Regions from separate parts of the Bacillus sp. GW823-FHT06A11 genome, predicted to be linked through region 3. Evidence: riboswitches for the same ligand, from Rfam matches in the RefSeq annotation. Region 3 holds a riboswitch; each other region holds the start of a gene.
What was found. A riboswitch is a leader RNA that binds a small molecule or an ion and turns the genes downstream of it on or off. The one in region 3 is predicted to bind thiamine pyrophosphate.
Positions count from the first base shown of each region.

Region 1: it holds a riboswitch for thiamine pyrophosphate, as region 3 does, so the genes downstream of both, tenA (thiaminase II) here and thiC (phosphomethylpyrimidine synthase ThiC) in region 3, are expected to answer to the same signal.
Region 2: it holds a riboswitch for thiamine pyrophosphate, as region 3 does, so the genes downstream of both, thiM (hydroxyethylthiazole kinase) here and thiC (phosphomethylpyrimidine synthase ThiC) in region 3, are expected to answer to the same signal.
Region 4: it holds a riboswitch for thiamine pyrophosphate, as region 3 does, so the genes downstream of both, tenA (thiaminase II) here and thiC (phosphomethylpyrimidine synthase ThiC) in region 3, are expected to answer to the same signal.

Region 1 is NZ_JBXAHS010000003.1:82,858-88,401, reverse strand. It holds gene AC1Q8L_RS14405 (DUF3937 domain-containing protein) at 426-689, opposite strand; gene tenA (thiaminase II) at 1,087-1,776, opposite strand; TPP riboswitch at 1,904-2,009, opposite strand; gene AC1Q8L_RS14395 (D-alanine--D-alanine ligase) at 2,083-2,997, opposite strand; gene pdxR (MocR-like pyridoxine biosynthesis transcription factor PdxR) at 3,002-4,450, opposite strand; gene AC1Q8L_RS14385 (homoserine dehydrogenase) at 4,540-5,544, opposite strand, start outside.
Region 2 is NZ_JBXAHS010000007.1:107,181-112,724, forward strand. It holds gene AC1Q8L_RS25340 (YhgE/Pip domain-containing protein) at 1-755, shown strand, start outside; gene topB (DNA topoisomerase III) at 796-2,985, opposite strand; TPP riboswitch at 3,195-3,307, shown strand; gene thiM (hydroxyethylthiazole kinase) at 3,380-4,189, shown strand; gene thiE (thiamine phosphate synthase) at 4,204-4,863, shown strand; gene AC1Q8L_RS25360 (anaerobic C4-dicarboxylate transporter family protein) at 4,980-5,544, opposite strand, start outside.
Region 3 is NZ_JBXAHS010000004.1:286,612-292,155, reverse strand. It holds gene AC1Q8L_RS20680 (cytochrome d ubiquinol oxidase subunit II) at 1-623, shown strand, start outside; gene AC1Q8L_RS20675 (arsenic transporter) at 955-2,313, shown strand; gene thiC (phosphomethylpyrimidine synthase ThiC) at 2,415-4,175, opposite strand; TPP riboswitch at 4,290-4,405, opposite strand; partial or broken gene AC1Q8L_RS20665 (L-lactate permease) at 4,477-4,548, opposite strand; gene AC1Q8L_RS20660 (transposase) at 4,552-4,863, shown strand; gene AC1Q8L_RS20655 (hypothetical protein) at 5,345-5,544, opposite strand, start outside.
Region 4 is NZ_JBXAHS010000001.1:1,667,694-1,673,237, reverse strand. It holds gene AC1Q8L_RS08475 (DUF3965 domain-containing protein) at 165-1,316, shown strand; gene AC1Q8L_RS08470 (hypothetical protein) at 1,557-1,895, opposite strand; gene AC1Q8L_RS08465 (SH3 domain-containing protein) at 1,901-3,055, opposite strand; TPP riboswitch at 3,325-3,436, shown strand; TPP riboswitch at 3,497-3,600, shown strand; gene tenA (thiaminase II) at 3,686-4,381, shown strand; gene AC1Q8L_RS08455 (ABC transporter ATP-binding protein) at 4,350-5,099, shown strand; gene AC1Q8L_RS08450 (ABC transporter permease) at 5,099-5,544, shown strand, end outside.

The DNA.
Region 1 (5,544 bases), on a different contig from region 3:
TCACTAAATGATGCACCTTGTTCATATACCTATTTTTGCTATGGGCTCATTTTTATAAAGTGAAACTTTAATCAGTGGGGGGGAGTTCATCTCCCGCTGATTATTAGTCCTCACCAATCAGGCTTTTACGAACAGCCCGTTAATGCGGGATAAATAAAAATTAAAAAATATGAATTCTAGCGTCATATCTTCATACCTACTAAATTCAATTAATTTCTCAATAATTATGTTGTCATATCCTATATATTTCCGTCTGCCGCTTAGATTTTTCTGTACTGTAAATGCCTTTCACTATAACACCTCCAAGTAACCGGTTTCTATGACAGATAAGAAATTCCTACAAAGAAAAAAGCCCTTATTAGGGCTTTTCATTCTATTTCTCCAGCAAAACTCTCTATGAAATTCCTAATAGAAAAAAGACACACTTAGATTGATGCGTCTTTTTGTGATGCCTCTTTTGTGAAATCATATAAAGCAATTGCGCCTAAAAGAACAAGTATACCTTGAGGAACATCTAGTAAAATAGTTTTCCAAATTTCTGGAATTACCCATTTAATATCTGCTGCTGTTTCAAGATATGTTTGGAAATAGCTGATTGTGAAATTAATTATCCCTAAAAATACAAACAACGATAAACCAAATCGAATTAATTTCTTATTTGTAAACATATAACACCTCTCAAAATTCATTGGATATTCCTGCTTTTGCTTCTTTATATTTCCATATCTTTATATCTAATTTTAACACATAAAGAACTCAAAAAAATACGATATGCATATTTGCATATCGTATTAACCACACTCCATGATAATTTAGAAATTCCTGCAAAGAAAAAACAACTCCGTTACAGCTAACAGCTCAGGTTTCTTTTCTTATTTAACTTCATACCACCAACATTAACGTTCTTTGATTGTAAAATAAATGTGACAGAAGTTTATCCAGTTAATGCGTAGACAAGTAAATGAGCTAAATTATCGATATTCTATTTCGCCATATCCGTAGCACTAATGACTTTACGCAAATTTGACAAGAAAAAATATATAGATAGGTATGATCCGTACCTATCTATAACATTACTTCTATTCTTTATCCAATTACGTCTTTTACGTCTGTATCCACTGCCCACTTTTCTAATGTATAAGCCATTTCCCAAAATGAATATTCATATTGACTGCTAATAATAAAATGCTGTTTCATACGTTTGCGGTCTGCCTCTGTTACTTTTTCAGCGATAGTATCTAAACGTGTAATTTGTTCTTCAACTAGCGTACGGAACCAATCAGATCCATAAGCAGAAATCCATTCGTTATAAATTGGCTCTTCCGGCTGGCACTCTTTTAAGCGTTCGCCAATTTCATAATACAACCAATAGCAAGGTAAAATTACTGCAATGATATCTCCTAAATGCCCTTCATACGCAGCACGATACATATGTGAAGTATACGCATATGCAGTTGGCGCAGGAATAAAATTATCTTTTTCTTCTTTTGTTATCCCTAGCTTTTTAGCAAAATTCTCATGTAAAGATAACTCGGCCTCATATGTATTTTGAGCATGATGTGCCATACGAGCTGTCGTCTCTAATTCAAGAGCTTTTGCAGCTCCTAAAGTTTGTACTCTAGCAAAATGACTCAAATAATATGAATCTTGAAGCACATAATAGCGAAAACTAGCTAAATCTAATGTTCCTTCACCAAGTTTTTTTACAAAAGGATGGTTAAAACTCGCTTCCCAAATTGAATCTACTTCTTTACGTAATGATTGTGAAAAAGTCATTTAAATCCCTCCAATAATGTATAAAATATAAGTATTTATCCACAATTATTAAAGCTGTAAAATAAAAAAACTTTCTTTACAGGCGTAAAGAAAGTGAAATTGACAGTATTTATTTACTCATTAAATAGCAACGTCTTTCCCACTTCCCTACGCTGGCATTAACCAGATCAGGTACTAAGAGTCTCAAAATCACATTTGATCTCAGCCTATAAAAGGCTCCCCTAGTGGATAAATATTTTGTTTTTATAATGTATTCATCATAGCATACTTCGTGAAACTGTCAAAAGAATTAGTTATATAATCTCCTTAAAACCCTTCTTCATTTCTAACTTTTAATGATGTTTCAATAATTATATCTAATAGTTTGCTATAACTAATTCCCGCTGCTTCTGCACTTTTGGGCAATAGGCTTGATTGTGTCATCCCTGGTAATGTATTAATTTCCATTACATATGGAATTCCGTCCTTCACCATCATATCAACTCTTGCATAAACACTACATTTTAATGCTTTATAACAAGTCAGTGAAGCTTTATTTACACGTTCATTAATTTCTGCTGGAAGTTCGATAACTTCCTCAACTGTACTAGTATCATCATATTTTGCATTGTAATCAAAGAACTCGGCTGCATGTCGAATTGAAACTATAGGTAACTGTTTTCCATCCAGAATAGAACATGTAATTTCATCACCTTTTATATACTTCTCAATTACTACTTCAGAATCCCATTCGAATACAGTTTCTAGCATTGAGATCAATTCATTTTTATTGTAAACGATTTTCACCCCGACACTCGATCCGCCAGAGTTTGGTTTTACCACTAATGGAAATCCTAACTTATCTAACTCATCAAGATTTAGATCCTCCATTTTTGTAAGTTCAATCCAATCTGGTGTTTCTACACCTTCATAACGTAAAATCTTTTTCGAAATATTTTTATCCATACATATACTGCTAGATAACATATTACTTCCGCTATAAGGAATCCCTAAACTCTCCAGTGTTCCTTGAACTGTCCCATCTTCTCCGTATTTTCCGTGTAATGCGAGCAATGCAAAGTCAATGTCTTTCGCTTTTTCAATTAAATCCATTTTTTCGTTTAATGTAATTGGAACTATTTCATACTTATTTTTATCTAAATGAGCAATCATTTCATTCCCCGTCATAATTGAAACTTGTTTTTCAGACGATACCCCGCCCATAATAACACCGATTTTCATTTTCTCAACTCCAAATTTCATTTTTTAATGTATCACCAATTATTTTAATTCCCCGAACTATTTCTTCTTCTTTCAAGCGCGAAAACCCTAATCGGAAAGTGTTTGCTCCTTCTCCATCAGAGTAAAAAACATCTCCAGGTGAAAACGTAACGCCTTTCTCATAACACTTTTGTAAAAGTGTGCGGGCATTCATATGCTCTTCTAGCTCTATAAATAAATGAAGTCCACCATCTCCAGTCATTCTTTTAAAAGGAATGTACTGGTTACATGCCCCGACAGCTAACTCATATTTTTTCTTATAAACAGATCTTGCCTTTTTTAAATATTTTTCAAAATATCCCTCATGTAAATATTGAAACAGAACAGCTTGATCTAGCGTAGATGTGTGAATCGTTCTTGCTCTTTTTACGCTTTCTAAATAATGAATCAGCTCTTTATCTGCAATAATCCAGCCTACACGTAAACCAGGGAAAAGCACCTTTGAAAAGCTACTAATATAAATCACATTATTGCCAGCTCCCGCAAAAGTTAATAATGGAGCTAAATGTGAACCTGAATAACGTAATTCTTCATTAAATCCGTCCTCTATAATAGGAACCTTGTATTTTGAGAATAACCACATCAATTCCGTTCTTTTCTCTGAACTCGTAACAATACCGGTTGGATTATGATAAGAAGGAATTAAATAAGCAAAATCAAAATCTTTTTCACGCAAACTTTTTTCAACTTCATTCGTATCAATACCATCCTCATGCATATCAATCCCATGAACTTCAAGTCCATGTAAACGGAAAAGCTTAAGTGCAGCATGGTGAGTTGGATTCTCACAAATGACACGACCGGATTTTTTTGATAAAGAAGAGAGTACAATATCCAATCCTTCTGTAAATCCATTTGTAATTAGAATATCTTTATTCGAAATGTCTACACCTTTCATTTCCATGTAATGAAGTAAATAATTCATTAACGGTTTATATCCCTTTGCATATCCGTAGTTCAATACGATGTCCCCTTCAATGGACATACGAGTAAGAAAAGCTCTTTTGAAATTTTCAACATCAAATAGCTTCTCATCCGGGGCTATACTATTAAAAACAATCATTCCCTTTTCCCAACGAACACCATGTTTCATTAAATCTAATTCGTCCGCTAATGCGGTCACTGTATTAAGTTTATTTTTCCAATCTATTTCAACAGACGAAGTGTTAGATATATCCACCTTCGCAACAAAGTTCCCTTTTCCTTTAACTGCATAAATGAGTCCTTCTTGCTCTAAATCTGCATAAGCAGCGAGTACAGTGTTTCTACTCACACTTAGTAATTCACTTAGTTCCCTTGTTGATGGGATTTTTTGATCCCCGAGCAAATGCCCTTTCATAATCATCTTTTTCAAATAGTCTTTTAATTGAATATAAACGGGACGATCTTTAACAACTTTAAAATCCTTAAACAATTCCTTACCCCCTGCAATCATTTTTGCATATTTATTTCATTCTCAAAAGGTCCACGACATATGTATTTTTTATAAAGGGCGGTACGGTCTTACAAATCTTTTCGATATAAGTTAATTACATCTTTTAAAGCTGCAGCTGCTGCGCCTCGTGGATTAGAAGCCCCGCCAATTGTAGTAACTTGCCCCATCGTATCTGTAAAGAACGTAATTCCTTTTTCGGTCCCATTTACTTTTGCTAACGGATGATCTTTTTCTATTTCGCACGGTTCAACATTTAAATTCACATTGCCACCCTCATCCTTATATATTGATGCTATTAATTTAATAATTTTATGTTGTTTCTTAGCATTTTGTATTTGCTGTTTTGTAACGTGCTCGATTCCTTTTATATGTATATCAGTAAGTGTTTTCTCTGTTTCCATTAAGCTGTTAGTCAAAAGTAACAATTTACACGCACTATCTGAACCACTTATATCTAATATAGGGTTTGTCTCAGCAATCCCTTTATTTTGTGCTTCTTTCAGCGCTTCTTCAAATGTCATATCTTCCTCATACATTTTCGTAAGAATATAATTAGTTGTTCCATTTAATATTCCTTCTATTTTATCAATACTGCAACCGGCTAAACTAAATTGTCCAATATCTAGTGTCGGTAGTGCAGCGGCTGTTGCACCGCTATATCGAATTCGTACATTTGCGCCTCTTGCTGCTTCATTTATTTCTCTCCAGTTTGTAACGAGCGCACCTTTAGAAATTGCTACTATATCCATCTGTTTCTCAATCGCTTGTTTCATATATTGTTTCCCTGGATTTCCATCTTTAAGATTTGTAACCGTTGATTCTACCAATACAGTACCACTTATGCTAGTTATTGCACGTTCCTTCGGATGATACTCTAAATATTTTTCAATTGCAGCGGTACCGCCACCATACATCAATAAATGATGAAGAGATAAGCCTTCTTCATTATGTATTGCAATATTTCTCCCTAATACGCCACTTACAACTAATTGAATCCCATATGTTTCATATATATATGAATATTTTTCATTTAATAATTTTATAAACTCTCTGCCTACTGTTCCGTATCCTGA
Region 2 (5,544 bases), on a different contig from region 3:
TAGCAGATAAAATTCGTGATTTTGAATCTGAAGAGGATTTAAAAGACATTATACGCTTATTGAAAAACGATGTTGAGAAGCAAAGTGATTACTTTGCGAATCCAGTAAATTTAAAAGAGAATAAATTATTTGCGATGCCGAACTACGGTTCAGCAATGTCACCATTCTATACAGTGCTTGCATTATGGGTAGGCGCATTATTAATGGTTTCATTATTAACAGTAGAAGTACACGAAGAGGGCGCGAATTATAAGAGCCATGAAATTTACTTCGGACGTTTATTAACGTTCTTAACGATAGGTCTTTCACAAGCGTTTATCGTATCGATGGGAGATATATTCTTACTCGGTACGTACGTAGTCGATAAGTTCTGGTTTGTGTTATTTAGTTTATTTATTGGTGGAGTCTTCGTTTGTATCGTATACTCACTCGTTTCTATTTTCGGAAACGTTGGGAAATCGATGGCGATCATTTTACTTGTACTACAAGTAGCAGGATCGGGCGGAACATTCCCAATCCAAATGACACCAGCGTTCTTCCAAGCAATTTATCCGTTCTTACCGTTCACATATGCAATTAGTGCAATTCGTGAAACAGTAGGCGGAATGCTATGGGATATCGTAACGCGAGATTTACTTGTGTTAAGTGCTTTCGTAGTAGTTATGATTGTTGCTGCGTTATTACTGAAAACACCAATTAACAAATCAAGTGAAAAATTTGTTGAGAATGCAAAAGGAAGTAAAATTATTCACTAAAATAAAAGGTTCCTACCGATAGAGGTAGGAACCTTTTTGTTTAATCAAATTTTAATTTTTTTAATGCGTCTGCGAACGGGTTATTTAATGGTTCTTCTTCTTTTTTCTGTTGTTTCATATATTTTTGAACGTCGCGTTTATCGGCTTTGTTTCCAGATTCTTTTTTACGTCGCTCTTGGAATGTTGATAATTTCTCACGATAGCCACATTTACATGCGAAAATTTGGCCTGCACCTTCACCACGTAATTCTAGTTTCTTCTTACATTGTGGACAGCGAGCGTTTGTTGTACGAGATACATTTTTACGATGACCACATTCACGATCTTGGCATACGAGCATTTTTCCCTTTTTGCCGTTTACTTCTAGCATTGGTTTACCGCAATCTGGACAAGACTTCGTTGAAATGTTGTCATGTTTATATTTTTTATCACTCGATTTAATTTCAGAAACAATTTCTTTCGTATAGTTCTTCATTTCAGAAATGAATACTTCTTTTTTCAGCTTACCTTTTGCGATAGCCTCAAGTTTTTGTTCCCATTCACCAGTTAGTGTAGGGGATTTTAACTCTTCTGGTACTAAATCAAGTAACTGACGGCCTTTTGAAGTAATATGAATATCTTTGCCACGTTTTTCAATTAAGAACGAATTGAATAGCTTGTCGATAATATCAGCACGTGTCGCTACAGTACCTAATCCACCAGTCGATTTTAACGTATCAGCAAGTTGTTTATTTTGCGTATCCATATATTTTGTAGGATTCTCCATTGCTGAAAGTAAAGTTGCTTCATTAAAGCGTGCAGGTGCTTTCGTTTGGCCTGATGTTTGCATAAGTAACTTTACAGTTAATGTATCGCCCTTTTCAATGTGAGGCAGAAGCTGCTCTTTTACGTCATCAGTTACATCATCGTCTTCAAATCGATTTTCGTATACTTCCTTCCAACCAGCATGTAAAATCGTTTTTCCACGTGCAATGAACGTTTCACTACCAACTTTGGTACGTAATGTTAGTTGCTCGTATTCGAATGCTGGGAATAAAACAGCTAAGAAACGCTTTACAACTAAATCATAAATTTTGCGTTCTTTATCTGTGAATGCTGAGAAGTTAACGTATCCTTCTGTTGGAATAATCGCATGATGATCGCTTACTTTACTATCATCAACAAATGATTTGTTAGGTTTGATAGGCTTTTGTAATACTTTATGTGCGAAGGGACGGTATTCTCCAACACCACATGCTTTTAGACGTTCTGGAAGTGTTCCAACGATATCAGATGAAATGTAGCGTGAATCTGTACGAGGGTACGTTAGTACTTTATGCTGTTCATACAATTTTTGCATAATATTTAATGTTTCTTTAGCAGAGTAACCGAACTTTTTATTTGCATCACGTTGCAATTCAGTTAAATCGTAAAGACCAGGAGAGAATGACTTCTTCTGTTTCTTATCAATTTCCACAACAGTAGCATTATGTTTATCTAAACTTTTTACAATACCATCGATTTTTTCTTTATTAAAACTACGGCTATTGCCATTTGCATCTTGCCAAGTAAGTTTGAGCTTCTCCATTGTTTGAGCTTCGATGCCGTAGTAAGTTTGAGCTTTGAAGTTCTTTATTTCATCCTCACGACTAGCAATCATAGCGACAGTAGGCGTTTGTACACGGCCACAATTTAACTGAGCATTAAAGCGAGTTGTTAAAGCACGAGTTGCATTAAGACCGATATACCAGTCAGCTTCTGAACGCGCAACTGCTGAAGCATATAAATTGTCATATGCCTTACCTGGTTTTAAATTTGCAAAACCATCTTTAATTGCTTTATCGGTTACAGAAGAAATCCATAAACGTTTGATTGGTTTATTTAGCTTAACTTTATCGATAATCCAGCGTGCGACTAATTCCCCTTCACGTCCAGCGTCTGTTGCTACAATAATTTCATTTACATCTTTTCTAAGTAGCTGACTTTTTACAGCATTAAATTGTTTACCAGTTTGTTTAATAACCGTTAATTTCAAACGCTCAGGTAGCATCGGTAAATCTTCTAAATTCCACTTTTTATATTTCACATCATAACTTTCTGGATCTGCTAATGTAACGAGATGACCTAAAGCCCAAGTTACAATATATTTATTACCCTCAAGATAGCCGTTTCCTTTTTTATCACACTTCAGTACACGAGCGATATCTCGTGCAACGGAAGGTTTTTCAGCGATTACAACGCTTTTTGACATATTAAAAACATCCTTTCAAATTTCCATAAGTTAAATATAGCATACATCTTCTTGAGATTCAGTTTCGCTCCATATTTGAGCTGTTTTTAATGGAGTGAACAAAATCCCAACTGATTAAAGTTTCACTTTATCAGTTGCTTCTATATTAAATAGAAAAGTAAAGAACTTGTTATTTTACTAGAATAAGAGTAGACTTTGAAGTAGATGAATAAGAAACACATGGGAGTTTGTGGATACAAACTGAGAGTATGGCTACTAGTCCGTCATTGACCATTTGAACCTGTTGGATAATGCCAGCGTAGGGAGAGTGTAAAAGCACATGTTCAGGCACTTTGCGTACGCGCAAAGTGTCTTTTTGTGTATCTCCCATCATTATAGTTAGGAGATGAAAAGGATGAATATGAAAGAAATTAGTAAAGTAGTGGATTTGGTGAGAGAATCTAATCCACTCGTTCATAATATTACAAATGTTGTTGTAACAAATTTTACTGCTAACGGTTTGTTGGCACTTGGGGCATCGCCTGTAATGGCGTATGCAAAAGAAGAAGTAGCAGAAATGGCGAGCATTGCTGGAGCGTTAGTATTAAATATGGGGACACTTCGTTCTGAAGAAGTAGAAGCGATGTTACTCGCGAGTAAATCAGCAAATGCGAACAATGTGCCAGTACTGTTTGATCCAGTTGGTGCAGGAGCAACTTCGTATCGAACAGAAGTTGCGAGACATATTCCGGCTGAAATCGATTTAGCGATTATCCGCGGAAATGCAGCTGAAATAGCAAATGTTATTAATGAAAAATGGGAAATTAAAGGGGTAGACGCTGGTACTGGAAAGGGCAATGTTGTAAGCATTGCAAGGCAGGCAGCAGACGAATTGAATACAGTTGCGGTCATTACTGGAAAAGAAGATGTTGTTACAGATGGAGAGCGAACTGTTCTTATTCGAAACGGTCACCCTATTTTAACGAAAGTTACGGGAACAGGGTGTTTACTAACTTCAGTAATAGGAGCATTTGTAGCAGTTGAAAAAGATTATGTAAAGGCAACTGTAGCAGCATTAACGTTTTATGGTGTAGCTTCGGAACTGGCAGCTGCTAAAACAGTAGAAAAAGGGCCAGGTAGTTTCCAAATTGAATTTTTAAATCAATTAGCGAATACAACTTCAGCTGATATAGAGAAATATGGGAAGATTGAGGAGTTAGAGTAAGGGGGATGAAACACATGATGCGCATTGAAACAAAGAAAATGTCTAACCTATTGCAAGTGTATTTTATTATGGGAAGTAATAACTGCACGAGGGATCCTTTAGCTGTATTGAAAGAAGCGTTAGATGGTGGAGTGACACTTTTTCAGTTTCGCGAGAAGGGGGAAGGTTCTTTAATCGGAGGAGATAGAGTGCGCTTTGCAAAAGAATTGCAGACGCTTTGTAAGGAATATAGTGTTCCTTTCATTGTAAATGATGATGTAGAATTAGCCATTGAATTAGATGCAGATGGTGTTCATGTAGGACAAGATGATGAAGGGATTACATCTGTTCGTGAAAAAATGGGAGATAAAATTATCGGCGTATCTGCTCATACAATTGAAGAAGCACGCTTTGCAATCGAAAATGGAGCAGATTATTTAGGCGTTGGACCTATTTTTCCAACGAGTACGAAAAAAGATACGAAAGCGGTTCAAGGAACGAAAGGATTAGCTTATTTTAGAGAACAAGGAATTACAGTGCCAATCGTTGGTATTGGTGGGATTACAATTGAAAATACAGCGGCAGTTATAGAAGCGGGTGCGGACGGTGTTTCAGTTATTTCAGCAATTAGTTTAGCTGAATCTGCGTATGAAAGTACGAGAAAATTAGCTGAAGAAGTAAAGAGAAGTTTGTAGAAAAGGACATGTAGTATTTTAAGTGCTACATCGAGAAGTAGACTGCCCAAAAAATTTAAACAAACATTTGATTAAAAAAGCACAAACCTTTTTAAATAAGGGTTTGTGCTTTTTCTTTAAAACATAATAGAAATTAAAAGCATTCCAATGCCGATAGAAGTAAATGTTGCAATTAAGCCTGGAATCATAAAGCTATGATTTAATACGTATTTACCGATACCTGTTGTACCAGTACGGTCAAAGTTAATGGCAGCAACGATTGTTCCATAGTTCGGAATGAAGAAATATCCATTTACTGCAGGGAACATCGCAATCAGTAGCGCTGGTGGAATACCAAGGGATAGTCCAAGTGGCATTAAGGCACGTACTGTTGCTGCTTGGCTGTACAGTAAAATAGATAGAATGAATAGTGCGATGGCAAATAGCCAAGGTGCACTTGTTACTAAATGCTGAATAGATCCTTGAATCATATTTAAGTTTCCATTAAAGAAAGTATCTCCCATCCAAGCGATACCGAAAATAGCAACAACTGCTGTTGCTCCTGCTTTAAAGACGTTACCAGACACAATGCTTTCTACATTTGGTTTACAGAAAATAATAATAAGAGCCGCGATAGTTAACATAACCATCTCAATTGTGTTCGGCATGGAAAGACGAGCTAACTTTCCATCAACTATCCAT
Region 3 (5,544 bases):
TTACAGAGGGAGCCTATATTACAATGTCTGAAGGGAAAGAAGTACTCCTGTATGGAAAACTTCTTTCTAGCCCGGTTATCTATTGCTATATGCTCTTCGGAATAACGTCTGAACTATTTCTCTCCTCTCTCTTTCTTGCTGATTTTGCGAGAGAACAAAGTTCAGAAGATACGTATAGAATTTATAGAAGAAATGCCATCATCCTTGGTCCTGCAACGCTCGTTACAGCGATCATCGCCCTCGTTGTAATGGATCCTGAAACACATTGGCTTATGCAAGGATTAATAAAGCAATTCCCGTGGTTTACAGTTTCTATTGTTTTATTCGTTATCGGATACTCGTCCCTTTGGTGGACAAACAAAAAGTACAATACACTAGGATATCCTCGTATTGCCGTTTTAGCTGTCGTCGCTCAATATGCATTTGCAAGCTACGCTTACGGCGTCGCGCATTTACCTTATATTATTTATCCTGACGTAACTGTATTTACAAGCTTTACAACGACAGAAACGTTCTATGCACTGCTCATTCTATACGCAATTGGGATTGCAATTTTATTACCAGGATTTATTTTCTTCTGGAATTTATTCTTGAAGGATCGTACTTTTTTGAAGGAAAAATAATATAGTCTTGGGGTCTGTTCCAAAAGGCATTTTGGGATGGGCTCCTTTTGTCATGTTTTGTCGATAAGTCGATATATTTTAAAAATCGCTGATATATTTTGAGTTGCGCCGATATAAATCTCATTTACTACCTTACTACCCAATCAATTTATAGACTCCTATCACAATAGTTATTTCACTACTAATGACACTTGTCCTTTAGCATGAAAAACACATATTCGCTTCATCTCGTTATACGTCTAGTTCTTCTTATTTTTTGCTGAATATACTAAAAATATAACCTTGAGACAAGCTACATCTATTCAAGGGAAAATAGAAAGGTAGGCAAAATATGAGCATTGAAATATGGATTACTATTATTGTATTCTTCTTAACGATGATTGTTATCTTTTGGCGGCCTCGAGGTTTAAATGAGGCGTGGCCAGCAGCAATCGGAGCTGGTATCATCATAATTACTGGACTTGTATCAAAACCAGACGTCATGGATATTATAAGTAAAATTGGCGGTGCTTCCATAACAATATTAGCGACCATCGTCATGGCAGTTATATTAGAAAGCTTCGGCTTTTTCCATTGGTCCGCAGCGAAACTAGCAAATCTAGCAAAGGGTTCTGGACGCCGCTTATACTGGTATATTCAATTATTATGTTTTCTCATGACTCTCTTATTCAATAACGACGGTAGTATTTTAATTACAACTCCAATTTTAATTCTTCTTCTAAAAAATCTTCAATTAAAACCTCATCAGCAAATTCCTTATTTATTAAGTGGTGCTTTAATCGCTACGGCATCTAGTGCACCAATTGGTGTAAGTAATATCGTAAATTTAATCGCATTAAATATCGTTAATATGACTCTTTATATGCATACTGCTATGATGTTTGTACCTGCAACATTAGGCTTATTATTTATGTCATGGCTCATGTATACAGTTTTGAAGAAAAAACTTCCGAAAAAATTGCCTGTTTCTTCATATGATATTGAAGAAATTTTCTTCACGAAAAACTTCCATCCACTAAAAGGAAATAATTCTGTTGATACGAAACAAAAACGGACAAGATTCATGTTAAAAGTATTAGGTTTCGTCTTCCTTATGCGCTGTCTTCTATTCGTTGCATCCTTCTTATCCATCCCAATTGAAATCGTTGCAGTACTTGGTTCACTCGTTCTTCTCATTTGGAGATGGTACTACTTACGAACAAATCCTGTCGACATTTTGAAAAAGACACCATGGCACATTTTAATTTTCGCCTTCTCTATGTACGTCATTATTTACGGACTCCACAACGCAGGATTAACAGCTGCACTTGTACAATGGCTCGAGCCAATTGTGAATCAGCATCTACTCTATGCTAGCTTTGCAATGGGTGGACTTGTATCCATCCTCTCTAACGTCTTCAATAACCATCCTGCCCTTATGATTGGTACAATTACATTAACAGAAATGGGACTAGATCCAGTCACATTAAAAACAATCTATCTTGCAAACATCATTGGTAGTGACATCGGCTCACTATTACTACCAATTGGTACACTAGCTTCACTCATTTGGATGTATATTCTGAAACAAAACAAAATTAAAGTAAAATGGAAAGACTATTTAAGTGTATCCCTTATCGTTATCCCGCTCACAACAGTCGTCACACTATTCCTCTTATTCTACTGGGTACATCTCTTCTTCGCCTTATAAACAACAGAAGCCCCATTTGCTACCGTCTTAGCAAATGGGGCTTCTTCTATAATAAAGTTAGGTACTACAGTGTGATCAATCAAGTAAAGAGGTGTAACATGTTATTGATATAAATGACTACCAGCTTCTTTAAATTCTTCTGCTTTCTCTTTCATTCCTTTTTCAATTGCTTCTGTCGTTTCTAAATCATTTTCTTTTGCATACTCACGAATATCATGTGAAATTCTCATACTACAAAACTTCGGTCCACACATTGAACAGAAGTGAGCTGTCTTTGCCCCTTCTGCAGGCAACGTTTCATCGTGATATTCCATCGCACGTTCAGGATCTAAAGATAAATTAAATTGATCGCGCCAACGGAATTCGAAGCGTGCTTTTGAAAGTGCATCATCACGCTGATGAGCCGTTTTATGTCCTTTCGCAAGATCAGCCGCATGCGCTGCAATTTTGTACGTAATAACACCCGTGCGTACATCATCTTTATTCGGTAAACCTAAATGTTCTTTCGGCGTTACATAACAAAGCATCGCCGTTCCAAACCAACCGATCATCGCAGCTCCAATTGCCGATGTAATATGGTCATAACCTGGTGCAATATCTGTCGTTAGTGGCCCAAGTGTATAAAACGGCGCGCCCTGACAAATATCAAGCTCTTTCTCCATATTCTCTTTAATTAAGTGCATCGGTACGTGTCCAGGTCCTTCGATCATAACTTGCACATCATGTTTCCAAGCAATTTTCGTTAATTCACCAAGTGTTTCAAGCTCAGAGAATTGTGCTTCGTCATTTGCATCTGAAATCGATCCTGGACGTAATCCATCTCCAAGAGAGAACGAAACATCGTACTGCTTCATAATTTCACAAATCTCTTCAAAATGAGTATATAGGAAGTTTTCTTTATGATGGAATAAACACCACTGCGCCATAATCGAACCACCACGCGAAACGATACCTGTCGTACGCTTTGCAGTAATTGGAATGTAACGAAGTAATACACCAGCATGAATCGTAAAGTAATCCACGCCTTGCTCCGCTTGCTCAATTAACGTATCACGGTACACTTCCCACGTTAAATCTTCTGCAATTCCATTTACCTTTTCAAGCGCTTGATAAATCGGCACAGTTCCAACTGGTACAGGCGCATTACGAATAATCCACTCACGCGTCGTATGAATGTTTTTACCTGTAGATAAATCCATAATCGTATCTGCACCCCAGCGAGTAGCCCACGTCATCTTTTCTACTTCTTCTGCAATAGAAGAAGATACAGCAGAGTTTCCGATATTCGCGTTTACCTTCACATGGAAGTTACGCCCGATAATCATCGGTTCAGCTTCTGGATGATTAATATTCGCTGGTAAAATAGCGCGGCCTTCTGCGATTTCCTTACGAACAAACTCCGGCTCTACTCCTTCACGAATTGCAACGTATTCCATCTCAGACGTAATAATGCCATTACGCGCATAATGCATTTGCGTAACATTTGCACCTTGCTTCGCTCTAAGCGGCTGGCGATCCATTTGCGGGAAAACAGGTGTATGTTTCGAAGCCACTTTCACACCGTCATCCTCTGGTTTCACCTCGCGCCCTTCATATGCCTCTACATCCCTGCGCTCCATGATCCAAGAATGACGCGGCGTTGGAATTCCCTTTTCCAGCTCCACTTTATACGCCGGATCCGTATAAGGACCGCTCGTATCATACACACGGACTGGAGGATTTGGGATGCCGTTCGTTTCGCTTTGTTCAATCTCACGCATCGGCACTTTCATGCCTGCGCGTGGTCCATCCACATATACTTTCTTACTCCCTGGTAAACTCGATTTCAATTCAATTTGCTCAGCTGAAACAGACTGTTTCATAACCTTTGTTGCCTCCCCTGTTCGTGACAAGGACGAGATATGGCCAGCGCATGCCAAAATAAAAAGAGCCAGGTCCATAAAAAAATAAGGACCTGGCTCATAAAAGACATCATTATGTAAAGCCGTTAACTTCCCTACGCTGGTACGAGCCAGATCAGGTCCAAAGGGTTAAGAAGATCACGCGCTTCTCTCTCAGCCTACGCATACGTTAGGCACCCCTAGTTTATCACTGATTTAATTTTCAATACTTTCCCATCATACACGATAATCTGAAAAATGCAAAGGTTATTTCTTTTTCTCTTTATGGAATCATCCACGTTAAATAATATACTTGAACATACGTCATAATACCAACAATAATTACGAAGAACACCCTATTGTAAAAATAGTTTATGACTTAACATGGGAGTTTAAAAACATCTTCACCACAAAGAGTGTTGAGAATCTCGACCATTGTATTGAGAAAATTAAAAATACTAATATACAAGAGTTTAAGAGCTTTACGAATGGATTAGCCCGGGATATTGAAGCTGTCAGAAATGCGGTAACTTATGAGAATAATAATGGTCTTGCCGAAGGGAGCATAAACAAGTTAAAGCTTATTAAAAGAATCATGTATGGTCGATGCAAATTCTCCACATTGCGGACAAAGATTCTACTTTTGGAAAGAATGAGACTTTTCAACTAACTCCGGGAAGAACCATTTTTTACTTGCCAAATACATTCATCAGTCCCGTTTGAAAAAGAGCCTTTGTCTCTGCTGCATTTCGCTACAACTGCTACTGTTACCTGCCATACAACCTGCAATAGAGATAGGTAACAATTTACTATACAAGGAACAAAATTGACCTGCTCCTCCATTTAGTGATTTAACTATCTTTATTATTCAGAGCTAAAATTCAAAGAAAAAGCCCTTACATTAATTGTAACGTTATTTCCTTTATATGTTAATTTTTTTGTTGTCTTGTTAGTTAAAGGGGGACTTAGTACAAAAAATAAACGTAGATAGTAGCACGAACACTGTTCTTGTTATAATTAATTTTTTTCAGAACGTCTATAATCCTCTTTTAAAAAATATATGTAAATATAATAAAAAACGAATGATTAATAGAAATATTCTACACCACTCGTTTTTTATCGGACTTCTTTTTACTGTACTTTTATTTTCTTTATGAGTTATTAGAAAAATAATTGTCTATATAAGTCTTTATTTTTTCAAAATTCTTTTCCATAAATAAGATTGCTGGTACTTCAATTATTGGAAGATTATTTTCATTATCAAAAGCTGGACACGGTTTGGGAACTACCAAATAGTCAACTGAGTTTTTATCCCTAATATAATTAATTGAAACATCATAATACTTAGAAA
Region 4 (5,544 bases), on a different contig from region 3:
CACAGTTTTTTTAAATTTGTTATTCTTCATTTTTAATAAGAGAAAAGATGATATACTGATAGATATAAGTATTATGAGAGATTTTGAATATAACAATATTAATTTTTAGTGGTACGATAATAAATTAATATTTCCTACATAGATGAAAAGGGAAGGGGAATTATATGAAGGCTGTACAGGGCGATCCAAATTGGAATTTGGTTACAGATACATATATAGAACCAAATAATTTTGCTGAATTATTTTCTTTGCTTGTACCTTGTCACCCAAAAGGTGAGGGGAAAGAACGAACTATATTAGTATGGAAAGAGAAAGAATTTTATAAAGAAGAAAATTTAGCGGCATTTATCGTATATGGCATGAATAAAGTAAAGAATTTACCGCAGTTTCATAAAGATGAAATTCCAACTTTAGTGCGTATTCTTCGCTTATGCCAAGAGATTGGTTGGTATGAAGAGGCAAATGCTTTTATGATAGCACAAGGATTAGCTGAGTTTGTTCATACTTCATTGGAATATGAAACATGGGATCTTTTGACGCAATCAGTTGCTTTAAACTATTTAATTATTAAATATCGTATAGGTGAATTGACAGATAGGGATATTGAAATTTGGGATAGAGTTAAATTTAATGAGAAATGTATAACCGATTGTAAACATTTATTATCTCATAAAGAAGTATTGGAATTTACATTCTTTTATATGTGCAAGAGAGCGAAATCATTATCAAAAGAGCAATTAAATAGTGATATGATGAGTTTAGCAATGTATTGTAATACTTTCGTATATGATTTATATACACATGATTTATTACGGAAATATCGTAAGTGTACAGATTTCCTATCATATTATGGACCTAGTCAGGCAGTTTTAGCATGTCAAAGAGCTGTATTATCTCAAATTTCCGATCGCTTAGACCCATTAAAGACAACACATGTAGATGATTATTTATATGTAATGAAAGAAATGATGGAGCATATGACGATAGGAGTAATGGATCGATACGGTCATTTTATTGGAAAGCTACTATCTTATGTGCCATTTTTCGAGATGATACAAGTTCCACAGCATGCATATTATTGTGAAGAATTACTGTATATTTGTAAGGGCATTGAATATAAAGAAGAAACACTACGCAATTATATATTTATACAATTACATGATTGTTTACCATCATTCTTTAGGCTATTTCTTAAAAATAAGCGTTACGCAACGATTCATGATATTCTTTTCTATTGGTGCGATGACGAACAACGAATGAGCTTAGAGAAAAAATATAATCTGAGCTTTATTTATGAAAAATATGCTTGTGGATAAACAATATTTTCGATATGAAAAATTAATATAAATTAAAAAGGATCTCCAGTTTATGTGAGATCCTTTTTTGTTAGTAAAACAAGGAGAAAGTGATTAAAACAAGAAACAACATTCCATATAGAAGAAGTTGTGCAGTATAACTTCCTTGTATACCAAAAAAAGTATTGGCTTTCTTATACAAATGCAATATGTATTTTATTGGAGTATCTTTGAAAGATTGGTACACAGTGTCTCCTCTTTCTAAGCTTCTTGTTCTTGTTTTTGTTTTTGGTTATAAGGGACATTAATATATCTAGCTACAAATAATAAAACAGCCATAAAGAATACTGGAAATACAGTAGATAAATAAAAGCCATTACTAATTATATTTGTTATGAGAGCACTCAAAAGAAATATAGCGTTATAAATATGGGCAATTTTTTGTTTTAGTTGCACTTGAAATGATTCCATCATAATTTCTAATGCAACAAAAGCAATAATAATAGATAAAAATACAATGTTTGTATTGTAAATGATTAAACAACAGATTAAACCTAAAAAGGCTGCGTATTCAATTATAAGAGGTATATTGCGTGGCATACAATTTACCTAACTAAATATGGCAGTGGATTTACTGCATTTGTTTTTTCAAAATTCCATTCTCCATTATGTAATTCAAAATGAAGATGTTGCCCGTATGAATGACCTGTGTTGCCCATATGACCTACTAATTGTCCAGCTTGTACTTGATCACCAGTTTGTACAGTACGATCCTTCATATGAGCATAAACAGTTGTATATAATTTCCCATTGATTTGATGCGCAATGAACACAACATTGCCATAGCTAGCTGAATAATAAGATTTCACAACTTTACCTGCAGCAGCAGCTTGGATAGAGACGTTCCCTGGAGCAGCAATATCTATACCATAATGCATTTGTTCCCAGCGTATATCAAAGGTTGAGCTAATTCTTCCTTGAGCAGGGAATTTGAAAGCAGCTGGAATAGATGAAGGCTGATCTGTTTTAGCCTGTGGTTGATTTTGTACTACATAGTGTTTTGCTACATATCCGTATCCTGTGCCAAAACGAATTTTATACCAAGTTCCTACAGTTTCTACTACTTGTACTTGTGTACCGTTTTGTAATGAACCGAGTAGAGCGCTACTTGTACTAGTGTTGCTACGTACATTCAGATTAGGTGTTGCAACAGTATATTTTGTATTATTTTGAACGGTGATTCCTTTTACTAAGGGTTGTGAACCATTAGAGATGAATGCTTTTTGTACGTAACCCGTTTGGCCATTATGTGATATTTTATACCATTCGCCTTGATCTTCTTGAACGGTAATAAACTTGCCATTTGGTAATACATCTAAAATGGAAGATTCTAAATTAGGTTCAGAGCGAACGTTTAATGCATTAGCATTGACGATGTATTGATCATTAGATTGAAGTTTGTTTTTTAGTAAAATAGCATCTTTTTGTACATAACCTACTTTATTATGAACAGATACTTTATACCAACCATTAGTTGTTTCAAGGATGTTCACTTTTGTATTAAAGCGAATTGTATCAATTGATGTGCTTTTTACGTTATCTTCTGTATGTAATGCTACTTGATCGACTTTGACATACCCAGTTTTAACATTAGATAATTGTTCAGCGTTTGCTTTTTGTACATTTGTTTCACCCATAGAAGGAAGTAAAGAAGCAATCGCTACAGTAGTTGCTGTTAAAGCCGTAGCTTTCATATTCATGGAATAGAGACCTCCTCTAGTTGTATAGTTGTAATTTTATTATAGTATAAAGATATAATATAGTGGGTGTATTCACATAAATGTAATATGAAATCAATATAAAAATAAATTTTTTGAGGATAATGATTCCTTTTTATACAATTAATTTGGGTTTTATTTTCTAAAATAGAATGTATGTATTGTATAACTTCAATATTTTGTTGATAATTAAGAAAATTAAAACAGTTGATGATGTCTTATTAGGGTGTTATACTGACAGTGATAATTTTATAGTTTGCTAGGAGAGCTGGTGTTGCCAGCTGAGAGTAGGCCGTAAGCCTTTGATCCTTTTTATTACCTGATCTAGATTATGCTAGCGTAGGGAAGCAATTCGGACACTAACAATGAGTCCCCGTTTCTTTGCGTATAGAAACGGGGCTTTTTTATTTGAAAATTTCATATTGAAACCACTAGGGGTGCTTGATTTGCTGAGAGAGGAATAATCCTTAACCCTTATAACACCTGATCTAGGTAATACTAGCGAAGGGAAGTGGAACATCGAATAAATGTATAATTTTATTTGCTGTAACCACTTCTTATATATAGAAGTGGTTTTTTATTTAGATACATATATTGAAAGGGGATAGAGAAATGAAATTTTGTGATAGATTATTAGAAACTGTGCAACCGGTTTGGGAGATGAGTCATAATCATCCGTTTGTAGTGGGTATGGGAGATGGCACGTTAGAAAAAGATAAATTCCAGTATTATATTATTCAAGATTATTTATATCTGCTAGATTATGCAAAGTTATATGCGATTGGTGTTGTAAAAGCAACGAATCCACAAGTAATGGGAAAGTTCGCTGAACAAATTGATGGGATATTAAATGGCGAAATGACAATCCATAAACAATATGCAAAAAGACTTGGAATTTCTATAGAGGATATAGAGTCTGCGAAACCATCTGCTAAAAATTTAGCTTATACAAATTACATGATGTCTGTATCTCAAAATGGCACACTTGCAGAATTAATAGCAGCGCTTCTTCCATGTATGTGGAGCTACTGGGAAATTGGAAAGCGTTTAAATGATATTCCTGGAGCAAGAGATCATGAGTTTTTTGGTGAGTGGATTCAAGGATATAGTTCGGAAGAATACGGTAATCTTTGTATTTGGTTAATAGATTTATTAAATGAAATGGCAGTTGGAAAGTCTGAGAAAGAACTAGATAGATTAGAGGAGATTTTCTTATATTCCAGTCGATTTGAATATTTATTCTGGGATATGTCCTATCGTAAGGAGATGTGGGGATTTGAGGAGCAAGAACATACTACAGTTTCATAATGTTTCTTTTCATTACGATGAGAAAGCAATCATCCATGAATTAAATGCTTCTATACATGAGAAAGAGTTTGTCAGTATTATCGGACCGAGTGGATGTGGGAAAAGTACTTTATTTCGCCTTATTACAGGCCTAGAGAAGGTAAGTATTGGAAAGATAGAACTGACAGAAACAAAGCACCATCCTGTAGGATATATGCCGCAAAAAGATATGCTTTTGCCGTGGAGAACAATTATTGAGAATGCTGCTCTGCCGCTAGAGTGCCAAGGTGTACAGAAGAAAGAAGCACAAGTAAAGGCAAAGGAACTGTTATATAAATTTGGTTTACAAGGATATGAGACAAAACATCCGAAAGATTTATCTGGTGGTATGAGGCAACGCGTATCTTTTATCCGAACTTTGTTAACGGGCGGGGAGATATTGTTATTAGATGAACCGTTTAGCGCGTTAGATGCTTTAACGAAGGCCTCTTTGCAAGAATGGCTGTTTGAACAATGGCAAGAGTGGGAAAAAACAATTTTATTCATTACTCATGATGTTGAAGAAGCGTTATTTCTTTCGAACCGAGTTTTAGTAGTGGAACAGCAGCCGATAACGACTTTGACTGAGCGGATTGTACCACTTGATCATAACAGAACACGAAAAGATTTATATAAACCGGAAGTATTAGCGCTGAAAGATGAGCTTCTTAGTATGTTACAAAGGCAGGTACTTGTGTGATGAACCGATTGAAAGAATTAGTTCCTGCTATTACACTTTCTAGTATTTTACTAGCTGTGTGGGAAATAGGAGCAAGAATTGTAGATGAGATGTACATTTTACCGTCACCGTCTGCGATTGTAATGAAGATATGGAAACTAAAAGACATATTATTTACGGTTCATTTACCTGCAACGTTATACGTCGTTTTAATAGGTGTTGTTATTTCTATCGTATTAGGTGTAGGGCTAGCGATGTTAATGAATGCGAGTACATGGATGGAAAGAGCATTTTATCCATTATTAGTTGCTTCACAAACGATTCCGATTACTGCGCTTGCTCCGCTATTTGTTTTATGGTTTGGATACACAATTTGGAGTAAGGTTGTTGTCACAGTTTTAATTACGTTTTTCCCGATTGCGGTCAATACGTATGATGGACTGCGTAGTACAAAAAAAGAATGGGA